DNA from 2 places in the Solwaraspora sp. WMMD792 genome. Region 2 is predicted to be linked to the other one. Evidence: riboswitches for the same ligand, from Rfam matches in the RefSeq annotation. Region 2 holds a riboswitch; the other holds the start of a gene.
What was found. Region 2 has a riboswitch for thiamine pyrophosphate ahead of O7629_RS18505 (ECF transporter S component). Riboswitches for the same ligand answer to the same signal wherever they lie in the genome.

Region 1 (5,600 bases), 2.7 Mb from region 2:
CGCGCCGGCCGGCATCACCGCCGCGCAGCCGGCGTCGGCCAGCCGGCGGGCCAGCACCGGATCGTCGGTGGTGTACGGCAGCACGGTGAAACCGTCGTCGACCAGCTGCTCGGCGGCGCGCAGCAGCTCGGCGCCGTCCGGCAGCAGGGTGCGTTCGTCGCCGATGACCTCCAGCTTCACCCAGTCGGTGTCGAACGCCTCGCGTGCCAGGTGGGCCACCTTGACCGCCTCGGTGGCGGTGTAGCAGCCGGCGGTGTTCGGCAGCAGCCGTACGCCGCAGCGCTCCAGCAGGTCGAGCAGGCCGCCGTGCATGGTGGCGGCGCTGTCCACCCGGCGCAGCGCGACGGTGACCAGCCCGGTGCCACTGGCCGTGATCGCCTGCTCCAGGATGTGCAGGTTGGCGGCACCGCCGGTGCCGAGGATCAGCCGGGAGTCGAAACTGTGCCCGGCAACGGTGAACGGCATCCGACTCACCCGCCCTGCGCCGCGATCAGCACCTCGACCCGGTCGCCGTCGCACAGCTGCTCGGCCGACCAGCCGCTGCGCGGCACCACTTCACCGTTGACGGCGACAGCGACGCCGCGTGCCCGGTCGGTGACCGCCCGGACGACGTCGACCAGCAAAGTCCCGGTCGGCGCGGTCATCGGTGCCCCGTTGACGATCAACTCCACGGCTGCTCCTCCCTCGCGATCTCGCTGGTCGCGGCGGTGAACCGGGCCGGCTGGAACGGTGCCAGCGCCGGATCCGGGTCGCCCCCGGCCGCCAGGTCTGCGATCAGGTCGGCGGTCACCGGGGTCAGCACGATGCCGTGCCGGTGGTGCCCGGTCGCCACCAGCACTTCCCGGCCTGCGGTGCCGCCGGCCGAGTTGACCTCGGGCTGCTGGTGCCAGCCGAGCAGCGGCGCGTTGTCCGGGGTGCCGGGCCGGGCCGCCGCCTGTGCCTCGACCATCTCGTACTCGGCGATCTCCGGCAGCAGGTCGGCGGCGGCGCGCAGCAACTCCAGCACCGCTCCAGCGGTGACGGTGGTGTCGACGCGCTCCTCGACGGTGGCGCCGACGACCACCTCACCGTCGGCGCGCGGCACCAGGTAGACGTGCCGGCCGTCGGCGTACCCCCGGATCACGTGCCGGAACCCGACGGCGCCGGCGGGTGCCCGCAGCCGCAAAATCTGGCCTTTCACCGGGCGGACCGGCAGCCCGGTCAGCGCCGCCGATCCGCAGCCGGCGGCGACCACGACGACCCGCGCGTCCAGTGCGGAAAGATCGGTGACCGGCTGCGGGACGACGGTCACCCCGGCCCGGTCCAACGCGGTGTCCAACGCCGCGACCAGCCGACGCGGGTCGACCTGGTGGTCGTCAGGCATCAGCGCACCGCCACGCACCCTCGGCGCCAGCGCCGGTTCGCGCTCGCGCAGCGCCGTGGCGCGCAGCAGCGTGATCGGCAGGTCCAGACTCTGCTGGTACGCCCAGAGCCGCTCCGCCTCGCGCCGGTCGTCGCCGGTGAGCGTGACGACCAGCGTGCCGTCGGTGCGGTAGCCGATGTCCTGGCCGGTGACGGTGGTCAGCTCGGCGGCGAACGCCGGCCAGCGGGCCGCCGATTCGACCAGCAGCCGGGTCAGCTCAGCCTCGCCGAAGTGCGACTCGGCGACCGGGGCGAGCATCCCGGCGGCCACCGAGGACGCCCCGGACCCGGGTGCCGGATCGTAGAGCACGGTACGCAGCCCGCGCTTGGCGCACCGCCAGGCGATACTCATCCCGATCGGCCCGCCGCCGACCACCGCGACATCGGCCCGGCCGTTGGCGTTTCCGCTGCCTGTCACCGTCATGCCGGCGCTCCGTCGGCGGCGGCCGGCCGTTGCCGTACCGCCGCCAGCAGCTCAGCCGTGGCCCGCCCCGGGTCGGTGGCGGCGGCGATCGCGCCGACCACCGCGACCCCGTGCGCCCCGGCGGCCAGCAGGTCCGGCACCCGGTCCACAGTGATCCCGGCGATCGCCACCACCGGTACGTCGACGGCGGCGACGACGGCGGCCAGCCCAGCCGGCCCGATCGGGTCGGGCAGCCCGGTCTTGGTGCCGGTGGCGTAGCACGGACCGACCCCCAGGTACGTCGCCCCGGCAGCGACCGCCGCCCGCCCGGTGGCCGGGTCGCGGGCGGTGGCGCCGAGGACCGCGTCCGGGCCGAGCACCCGGCGGGCGGCGTCGACCGGCAGGTCCAGCGCGCCGACGTGCGCGCCGGCCGCGCCGGTGGCGAGCGCGACGTGCAGCCGGTCGTTGACCAGGCAGGTCACCTGGTACGCGGCACATTCGGCGACCGCGCGGCCGGTCAGCTCGTATGCGTCCCGGTCCGACATGTCGTCCTCGACCCGGACCTGCACGACCAGGTCGGCGGCGGCGTCGGCGGACCGCGCGGCCGCGAGCGCGGCCCGCAGTACGCCGAGCGGGTCACGCCCGGGTCGGGTGTCGGTGATCAGATGCAGTCGCCCAAGGGACGGCACGGCAACGCTCCTCCCTGCGCCGGCATTACCCGGATCAGGTTCGACGGTCGGAGGCCGCGTCAGCCTCCCTCTCAGCCCGGTGCACCGGGCTCCCGTGGGTTACTTGCCTGTTACCGTACGACGGTCTCGTCGATCCGCCAAGGGCCGATCCGAGGCAACCTTCGGTCGCTGCCCACCCCGCCGCTGTCGGCCGTGACCAGGCTCACCATCAGCTGGACGGACGAAGATCACGCGCAGCCCGGATGCGTCATTGGCGCAGGTGACTACCGGTAGTCATGCTATTTTCGGTAGCGCAGGAGGCCCTTCGGGGTTCCCGCAGCCGCCTTGGGGCCCGCTCACGCGGGCCCTTTGTGCGTCTGGCGTGCCGGATTCCAACACCACGTGTGGTAGACCCGTGGTTGCACCCAGGACCACATGCGCTCGTTGGCGACGGCCGCCCTACGCGATCCTCTGGTCGGCCGGACCCAGAAGCGTTAGCTGGTGAAGGTGCCAGCCCTCGCGGCGGCGACGAAGCTCGACCAGCTTGCCGGGGCGATCACCAGCACCGGACCAGCCGGATCCTTCGAGTCCCGCACCCCGACGACCCCGCCCAGCCCGTCAGCCACCTCGACACATTGGCCCTGGTTGTTCGACCGGCTGATCTTCCGCCAGTTGGCGGAACTAAAGTCGATCACCGTCGTACTCCCTCGCCGTCCGCCAGAGCAGATCGCGGCTGCGCTGCTCGTCCATTGCCAGATCACCCACGCCGCTGAAGCTCCAAGCATAGCTGTCGCGCTCGTCCGGCCGGTCCAGGAAGAGCGCGCCGGTCAGACCCTCCACGTAGACAGTGGTCGGTTCGTATTTTTCCGGGAAATCCAGAACTATGAACGAACCGTGGGCCATCAGACCGGCATGTAGCCCTGCGCTGAACGGCAGCACCCGGATCGAGACGTTCGGCAGTTCGCTGGCCTGGGCGAGACGCCGGAGTTGGCCAGCCATGATCTGTGCACCGCCGATCGGCCGGCGCAGGATCGCTTCGTCCAGCAGGATGTCAAACCTGGGCAGGTACGGCTCGAGCCGGGTCAGCAGCCGCGCGCGGCGCATCCGCACCTCGACCCTGCGCTCGACCTCCTCGGCAGGTACCTCGTCCTGGTTCATGCTGAACACCGCAGTCGCGTACTCGCGGGTCTGCAACACGCCAGGGACGAAGCACGTGTGGTACTGGCGGAGCGCTGAAGCAGCCTCTTCGAGACCTATGTAGAGCTCGAACCAGGACGGGATGCTGGCGTAGTCGTGCCACCAGCCCTCACCGCGCTCCATCCGCAGCAGCTTGGTCGCCGACCACTCCAACTCCCGAGCCGCCGTGGTCTGCGGAACACGGGCCAGCCGCTCCCGCAACCGACGCAGCTCCCGACCGAGCTGCCGCCGCGGCACCGACGAGTTCAACAATGCTGCGGGCACGTTGCCACCTCCTGATATGCCACTCACCGACGACAGAATGATCGACAGACGACATTCACTATCGAGTGGACATATCTCTACCACAACGCCACGACGCCATTGCTGAACCGCTAATTGATCATCGGCGGAAGTCCAGCCGAGGAGACAAGATCATGTGAGGCTCAGATACCTTACGAGCGCGACGTAGGGTATCTGAGCCTCACATGATCTTGTGGATGCAGTTCCGGTCAGCTCAGCGAGCCGCCGGGGCCGGCGGGCTCCGGCAGGATCGACCGCAGTTCGGCGAGGTCGGCGGCGTCCGGCTGCCAGGTCCCGGCGGCGGCGTTCGCCCGTACCTGCTCGGGGGTGGTCGCCCCGGCGATCACCGACGCCACGGCCGGCTGCGCGGCCAGGCCGCCGATCGCGACGGTGAGCAGCGGCAGGTTTCGCTTCGCGGCGTACGCGTCGAGGGCCTCGATGACGTCCCACGGCGCCCCGGCGAGCCGGGCGGCGTACCGGCTGCTCTCGCCGGCCAGCCGGCTGCCGGGCGGCGGCGCCTCACTCCGGCGGTACTTGCCGGTCAACAGCCCGTCGGCGAGCGGGAAGTACGGCAGCAGCCCCAGTCCGAAGCGCTGGCAGGCCGGCACCACTTCCTGCTCCACCCGCCGGTCCAGCAGGTTGTACTCGTTCTGCGCACTGACGAACGGCGACAGCCCACCGGTACGCGCGGTCCACGCCGCATCGGCGATCTGCCAGCCGGCAAAGTTCGAGCAGCCCAGATAGCGGACCTTGCCGCCGCGTACCAGGTCGTCCAGGGCCTGCAGGGTCTCCTCGATCGGGGTGACCGGGTCCGGCTCGTGGAACTGGTACAGGTCGATGTGGTCGGTGCCGAGTCGACGCAACGACGCCTCGACGGCCCGCACGATGTACCGCCGCGAGCCGCGTACCCCGTGGTCGACGCCGTTCATCCCCGACATGTCCATGCCGAACTTGGTGGCCAGCACCACGTCGTCACGGCGGCCGCGCAGCGCCGCCCCGAGCTGTTCCTCGGAACCGCCCGAAGGCGTGCCGTAGATGTCGGCGGTGTCGAACAGGGTGATCCCGGCGTCGATCGCCGCGTCGACCACCGCCCGGGTGCCGGCGGCGTCGAGCTTGCGGCCGAAGTTGTTGCAGCCGACCCCGACCGCCGACACCATCAGCCCGGAGTTGCCCAACCGGCGGTAGATCATCTCAGTCACACCGGCCAGCCTACGACGGTCAACGGACGTCCCAGACCGGCTCGGGGACCTCGACCACCTCGCCGTCGCCCTGGAACAGCACGAACCGGTCGAACGACCGGCTGAACCAACGGTCGTGGGTGACCGCGATCACCGTACCCTCGAAGGCCTTCAGCCCTTCCTCCAGCGCCTCCGCCGACGCCAGGTCCAGGTTGTCGGTCGGCTCGTCGAGCAGCAGCAGGGTCGCGCCGGACAACTCCAGCAGCAGCACCAGGAACCGGGCCTGCTGGCCACCGGAGAGGGTGCCGAACCGCTGGTCGCCCTGGCCGGCCAGGTCGTAGCGGGACAGCACGGCCATCGCCGCGTGCCGGTCCATCCCGTCGCGGTGGTCGTCGCCGCGCCACAGTACGTCGGCGAGGGTCTGGTCGAGCAGTTCCGGCCGGTCGTGGGTCTGCGAGAAGTGGCCGGGAC
Region 2 (5,600 bases):
GCCACTGGTCGGCGACGAGCTGACCGGGCCGTTCGAGCAGGCCGCCGGGGCGGCCCGTTCGGTCGCCGCCGCCGGGCAGGAGCAGCAGGACCTGGTCGGTGAGCTGGCCCTGGTGCTGGCCGCTACGGTGCTGGTCTTCCCGCTGGGTCTGGTGCTGTTCGGCTGGTTGCCGTTGCGGGTGCGCTGGATCCGGCGGGCGAGCGCGGCGGCCCGACTGCGCGACGTACCAGCCGGGTCGGATCTGCTGGCGTTGCGGGCGCTGGCCACCCGCCCGATCGGCACCATCGCCGCGCTGGGCCCGGACGTCGCCGCCGGGTGGCGGCGGGGCGACCCGGCGGTCACCGACGCGTTGGCGGAGCTGGAGCTGCGGGCGTTGGGCCTACGTGGCCGGCGCTGACCGGCCGCCGCGCCCGGCACCACCGTCGGCACCACCGTCGCCACCCTCGTCCTCGTCGTCCTCCTCGTCGCCGTCCAGCCAGCCACGGTGCACGAACGGCAGGGCGGCCCAGAAGATCAGGAACCACACCCCGGTGAGGCCGCTGAGCACGAACGCGACCGGTCGGGGCAGGATGAAGTCGGTGACCAGCAGCACCGAGCTGACCATGGCGACCAGCATCAGGCTGAGGCCGCCGCTGGCCATCCGGTGGGCGAACCGGACCAGCTCCGGCTTACGGCCACGCCGGAAGAGCACCCGGTGGAACGCCACCGGGGAGATGATCAACGCTGCGGCGGCCGCCGCCGCCAGCAGCGCCACCACGTACACGTCCCGTTGAAACCCGTTCGTGTCGGGGAACCCGCTGCTGAACGGCAAGGTCAGCAGGAACGCGAAGAGGATCTGCACCCCGGTCTGGGCGACCCTGAGCTCCTGCAGCAGATCGGAGAAGTTGCGCTGCCAGCGTTCCTTCTCGGTCTCCCGGTCCACGTCCGCTCGTCCTCCTGCCGGACCGCCCACGCTCAACTGGCGGTCAGCAATGTGCCCCGGACGCCACGGCGGAAAACCTCTACTCGTACTGCTGCCGGGGTGCGTCGATCTGCTGCCACGACTCGACCGCCAGGTAGGGGATGCTGGCCCCGTTCACCGGGTCGGTGCCGATCCGGTCGCTGTACCGGCCGACCACCTCGATCCAGGTGTCCGCCGGCAGCCCGGTCGGAGCGCTGCCGTCCATCCCGACCTTGATCGGCCGGCCGTCGGCGGCGCAGCAGGACAACACGATCCGGGCCAGCATCGGCTCACCGTCCGGGCCGTCGGTGACAAAGCCGGTGAGCCGTACGTTGCGCCCGTCCAGCGACCGGCCCTCGTCGAAGATCGCCCGGGAGGCATAGTCGAGCACGCTGATCTCGGCCGGATCGCCGTCCGGCAGCGGCGGATAGTCCGACGATGCCTGCTCGCTGCTCAACGCGGTGCCGGCCTGCGCGACGGCGTACGAACCCAGCGCCGGCGGGGCGACCAGCAGCAGCCCGAGCACCGGCAGGATCAGCAGCCAGCCCACCCTCGGCTCGTGATGGGCGTGGCCGTGGCCGTCGTCGGCGGTGCCACCGTGCCCGTCGTCGGCGGCGTGGCCGTGCCCGGCGGGTACGCCGACGGCCGGGGCCGGTGTCGACCGCCGCCGCAGGTCGTGCCAGAGCGTCATGACCGCTGCGGCGATCAGCAGCAGGCCGGCGACGATCAGGAATGGCTGCAGCGCTTCCTTGACGTACCGCAGGTACATGTCGGTGACACTGGCCCGGACCACCGCGCCGCCGAGGAGCAGCAGTACCACGCCTTGAGCCTGCTTGTTCACAACAGCACCGTCCCCACCGCGACCGCCACCACGACGGCGATCAGGAATGTCGCCGGAGCGAACCGGTACGCGAATCTGCGCCCGAACGTGCCGGCCTGCATCGAGACAAGTTTCAGGTCGACCATCGGGCCGACGACCAGGAAGACCAGCCGTGAGGTGAGCGAGAACTGCGACAGCGAGGCCGCGACGAAGGCGTCCGCCTCGGAGCAGATCGACAACAGCACGGCGAGTACGGCGAGCGCCAGGATGGACAGCACCGGGTTGTCGGCGAGGGTCTGCAGCCAGCGCTCCGGCACCAGCACGTTGATGCTGGCGGCGGCCATCGCCCCGATCACCAGGAACCCGCCGGCGTGCATGATGTCGTGCCGGACCGCCGCCCAGAACGCCCGCGCCCGGGACAGGTCGTCCAGGTCGGGCCGGTGCGGCAGGCGGATCCAGTCGGTGCGCCCCAGCCGCAGCCACAGCCAGCCCATCACGACCGCGACGAGCAGACTGGCGACGCCCCGGCCGACGACCATCTCGGGGTTGTTCGGGAAGGCGACCGCCGTGGCCACCAGCACGATCGGGTTGATCGCCGGGGCGGCGAGCAGGAATGCCAGCGCGGCGGCCGGTGTCACGCCCCGACGGATCAGCGACCCGGCGATCGGCACCGAGCCGCACTCGCAGCCGGGCAGCACCACCCCTGCGGCGCTGGCCACCGGCACCGCCAGCGCCGGGTGTTTCGGCAGCGCCTTCGCCCAGAACGACCGGGGTACGAAGACCGCGATCACCGCGGAGAGCACCACCCCGAAGACGAGGAACGGCATCGCCTGGACCATCACCGAGACGAAGACCGTGGTCCAGGTCTGCAGCCGGGGGTCGGAGATCAGGTTGGCCAACGGCTCGCGGAAGATCACCAGCCCGATCAGCAGGAAGGCGAGCACCTCCACCGAGCCGACCCGGTCACCGAACAGCCGGCGTCGGGGTGGTCGTGGGCCACCGGGCGGCCCGGCGCCGCCGCCGGGCCCGGGCAGGTCGTCGTCGGCCGGTGCGGCCCAGTCGATCTCGTCGCCTGGGCGCGTCCGACGCGTCACGGTGCGATCGGCAGCGGTCACGGCGGGCTGGTCCCCTCGCTGGTGTGAAGGCGGGCAGTTCACGATAACCCGCGCAGGGGTGCCGGCCACCACACCGAGACGCGCCCACTGTCCCTGAGGTGCCACCGGTGCTAGCGTCGGTGGCACAACCTGATGTCCCACAGGGGAGCGCACGTAGCGCTGAGAGTGCGGGGAGTCCCGCAGACCCTCGAACCTGATCTGGGTAATGCCAGCGCAGGGAGTTGGAGCGAGCTATGCCGCAGCAATCTTTGCCCGCCGACCGTAGCTGGCGGACCGTCGACATCGTGGTCGCCTCGGTGATCGCCGTCGCGTTCGGGGTGGTCTTCTGGCTGTGGGGGTTGATCTGGACCGCCACCGAGGCCGCGTTCACCTTCTTCCCGCCCGCTCAGGCGGTGCTGTACGGGGTGTGGCTGGTGCCGGCCGTGCTCGGCGCACTGGTGATCCGCAAACCGGGGGCCGCGCTGTTCTGCGAGCTGGTCGCCGCGATCGTCTCGGCCGCGTTGGGCAGCCAGTGGGGCGCCGTGGTGATCGTGCAGGGGCTGGCCCAGGGGGTCGGTGCCGAACTGGTCTTCCTGGCGGTGGCGTACCGCTCGTTCCGGCTGCCGGTGGCGCTGGCCGCCGGTGCGGCCGCCGGGCTCGGCGCGGCGATCTTCGACCAGATCCGCTACTACGCGCCGTACGACCTGGTCAGTTTCCGGATTCCGATCTTCATCGTCACCGTGGTCAGCGCGATCGTGCTGGCCGGTGCCGGCAGCGTGGCGCTGACCCGGGCGCTGGCGCGCACCGGGGTGCTCGACCGGTTCCCCGCCGGCCGCGACCGCGCCACGGTGTGAGCCGGCCGGGGCCGCACCACCGGATGAGCCGGCCGGGGCCGGCCGGGGCCGTGGCGATCGAGCTGGGGTTGACCAGGTCGTGAGCCGGCTGGAGCTGCGCGGGTTCGGCTGGCGGCACGCCGGCCGTCGGGCCTGGGCGGTCCGCGACGTCGACCTGAGCGTCGATGCCGGCGAGCGGGTCCTGCTGCTCGGGCCGTCGGGGGCCGGCAAGAGCACGCTGCTGGCGGCGATCGCCGGGCTGCTGCCCGCCGACTCGGGCGAGCAGGCCGGCACGGTCACCGTCGACGGGCTCGACCCGCGCAAGGCCCGCGAGCGGGTCGGCATCGTCTTCCAGGACCCGCAGAGCCAGCTGGTGATGGCGCGCAGCGGCGACGACGTCGCCTTCGGGCTGGAAAACCGGGGAGTGCCGGCCGAGCAGATCTGGCCACGGGTGGACGCCGCGCTGGCCCGGGTCGGTTTCCGGTACGGCCGGGACCGGCCGACGGCCGCGCTGTCCGGCGGCGAGCAGCAGCGACTGGCCCTGGCCGGGGCGCTCGCCCTGCGGCCGGGTCTGCTGCTGCTGGACGAGCCGACCGCGAACCTGGACCCGGCCGGTGCCGACCTGGTCCGCGACGCCGTCGCCGGGGCGCTCGACGGGGACCGGGACACCACGCTGGTGATCGTCGAACACCGGGTGGCGCAGGCGCTGCCGCTGGTCGACCGGGTGGTGGTGCTGTCCGCCGGTGGCGGCGTGCGGGCCGACGGCAAGCCGGACGAGATCTTCGACCGGTACGGCGGGCAACTGGCCGCCGACGGTGTCTGGGTGCCCGATCAGCCGTTGCCGCAGCGCGGTGGTTCCGCCGCCCCGGCCGGTGAGCCGTTGCTGATCGCCGACCGGGTCGGGCTGGTGCCCCGGCTCGCCCCGCTCTCCGACGACGTGCCGGTACGCGCTGGCGAGGCGCTGGCCGTGCTGGGGCCCAACGGTGCCGGCAAGACCACGCTGGCCCTGCTGCTCGGCGGGCTGGTCGCGGCCACCGACGGAGCGGTCCGGGCCACCGCCGCGTTGACCGGCGACGGCCGGGTCGGTCCGGCCCCGCACCGGTGGCGGGCGCCGGAGCTGGTCCGCCGGATCGGCAACGTGTTCCAGAACCCGGAGCACCAGTTCGTCGCCACCACGGTGGCCGACGAGCTGGCTCTCGGCCCGCGCCGCTGCGGGCTGCCGGAGTCGGCCGTCGCGCCGGTGGTCGACGAGCTGCTGCACCGGCTGCGACTGGACCGGCTGGCGGCGGCCAACCCGTACACCCTCTCCGGTGGTGAGGCGCGGCGGCTGAGTGTGGCGACCGCCCTGGCCACCGCGCCCCGCCTGCTGGTGCTCGACGAGCCGACGTTCGGCCAGGACCGGCGCACCTGGCTCGAATTGGTCGCGCTGCTCGGTGAGCTGCGCGACGCCGGGCACGGGATCGTGACGGTGACCCACGACGTCGACCTCGTCGCCGCGCTCGCCGACCGGCGGCTGACCCTGTGAGCCGACCGACGGCTGACCCTGTGACCGGCGGCGCGTTGGCCCGCCGTAACCCGGTGGCGAAGCTCGCCGCCGCGCTGGTCTTCTCGGTGCTGCTGCTGGCCACCCTGGACCCGCTGGCGCCGGCCGTCGCGATCGCCGTCGAGCTGGCCGTGGTCCCACTGTTCGGGTTGGGCTACCGTGCCCTGCTGCGCCGGATGGCGCCGCTGCTGCTGAGCGCCGCCGGCGTGCTGGTCACCCTGACGCTGTTCGCCGCCGAACGGACCGGCCCGGTGCTGCTCGCCGCCGGGCCGGTGCTGGTGACCAGCGGCGTGCTGGTCACCGCGCTCGGACTGGCGTTGCGGCTGCTGGCCGTGGCGCTGCCCGGGGTGCTGGTCTTCGCCACCACCGA

Region 1: another riboswitch for thiamine pyrophosphate. It lies ahead of O7629_RS30830 (thiamine phosphate synthase); the one in region 2 lies ahead of O7629_RS18505 (ECF transporter S component).

What each region holds. Positions count from the first base shown of each region.
Region 1 is NZ_JARUBH010000009.1:6,609,634-6,615,233, reverse strand. Features, by position in the region: gene O7629_RS30845 (thiazole synthase) at 1-465, opposite strand, end outside; gene thiS (sulfur carrier protein ThiS) at 471-671, opposite strand; gene thiO (glycine oxidase ThiO) at 662-1,825, opposite strand; gene O7629_RS30830 (thiamine phosphate synthase) at 1,822-2,493, opposite strand; TPP riboswitch at 2,488-2,599, opposite strand; gene O7629_RS30825 (DUF397 domain-containing protein) at 2,967-3,167, opposite strand; gene O7629_RS30820 (DUF5753 domain-containing protein) at 3,154-3,870, opposite strand; gene O7629_RS30815 (aldo/keto reductase) at 4,161-5,141, opposite strand; gene O7629_RS30810 (ATP-binding cassette domain-containing protein) at 5,170-5,600, opposite strand, start outside.
Region 2 is NZ_JARUBH010000009.1:3,897,614-3,903,213, forward strand. Features, by position in the region: gene O7629_RS18485 (hypothetical protein) at 1-397, shown strand, start outside; gene O7629_RS18490 (DUF6328 family protein) at 380-922, opposite strand; gene O7629_RS18495 (TIGR03943 family protein) at 1,002-1,781, opposite strand; gene O7629_RS18500 (permease) at 1,778-2,734, opposite strand; TPP riboswitch at 3,007-3,112, shown strand; gene O7629_RS18505 (ECF transporter S component) at 3,109-3,708, shown strand; gene O7629_RS18510 (ABC transporter ATP-binding protein) at 3,788-5,212, shown strand; gene O7629_RS18515 (energy-coupling factor transporter transmembrane component T) at 5,233-5,600, shown strand, end outside.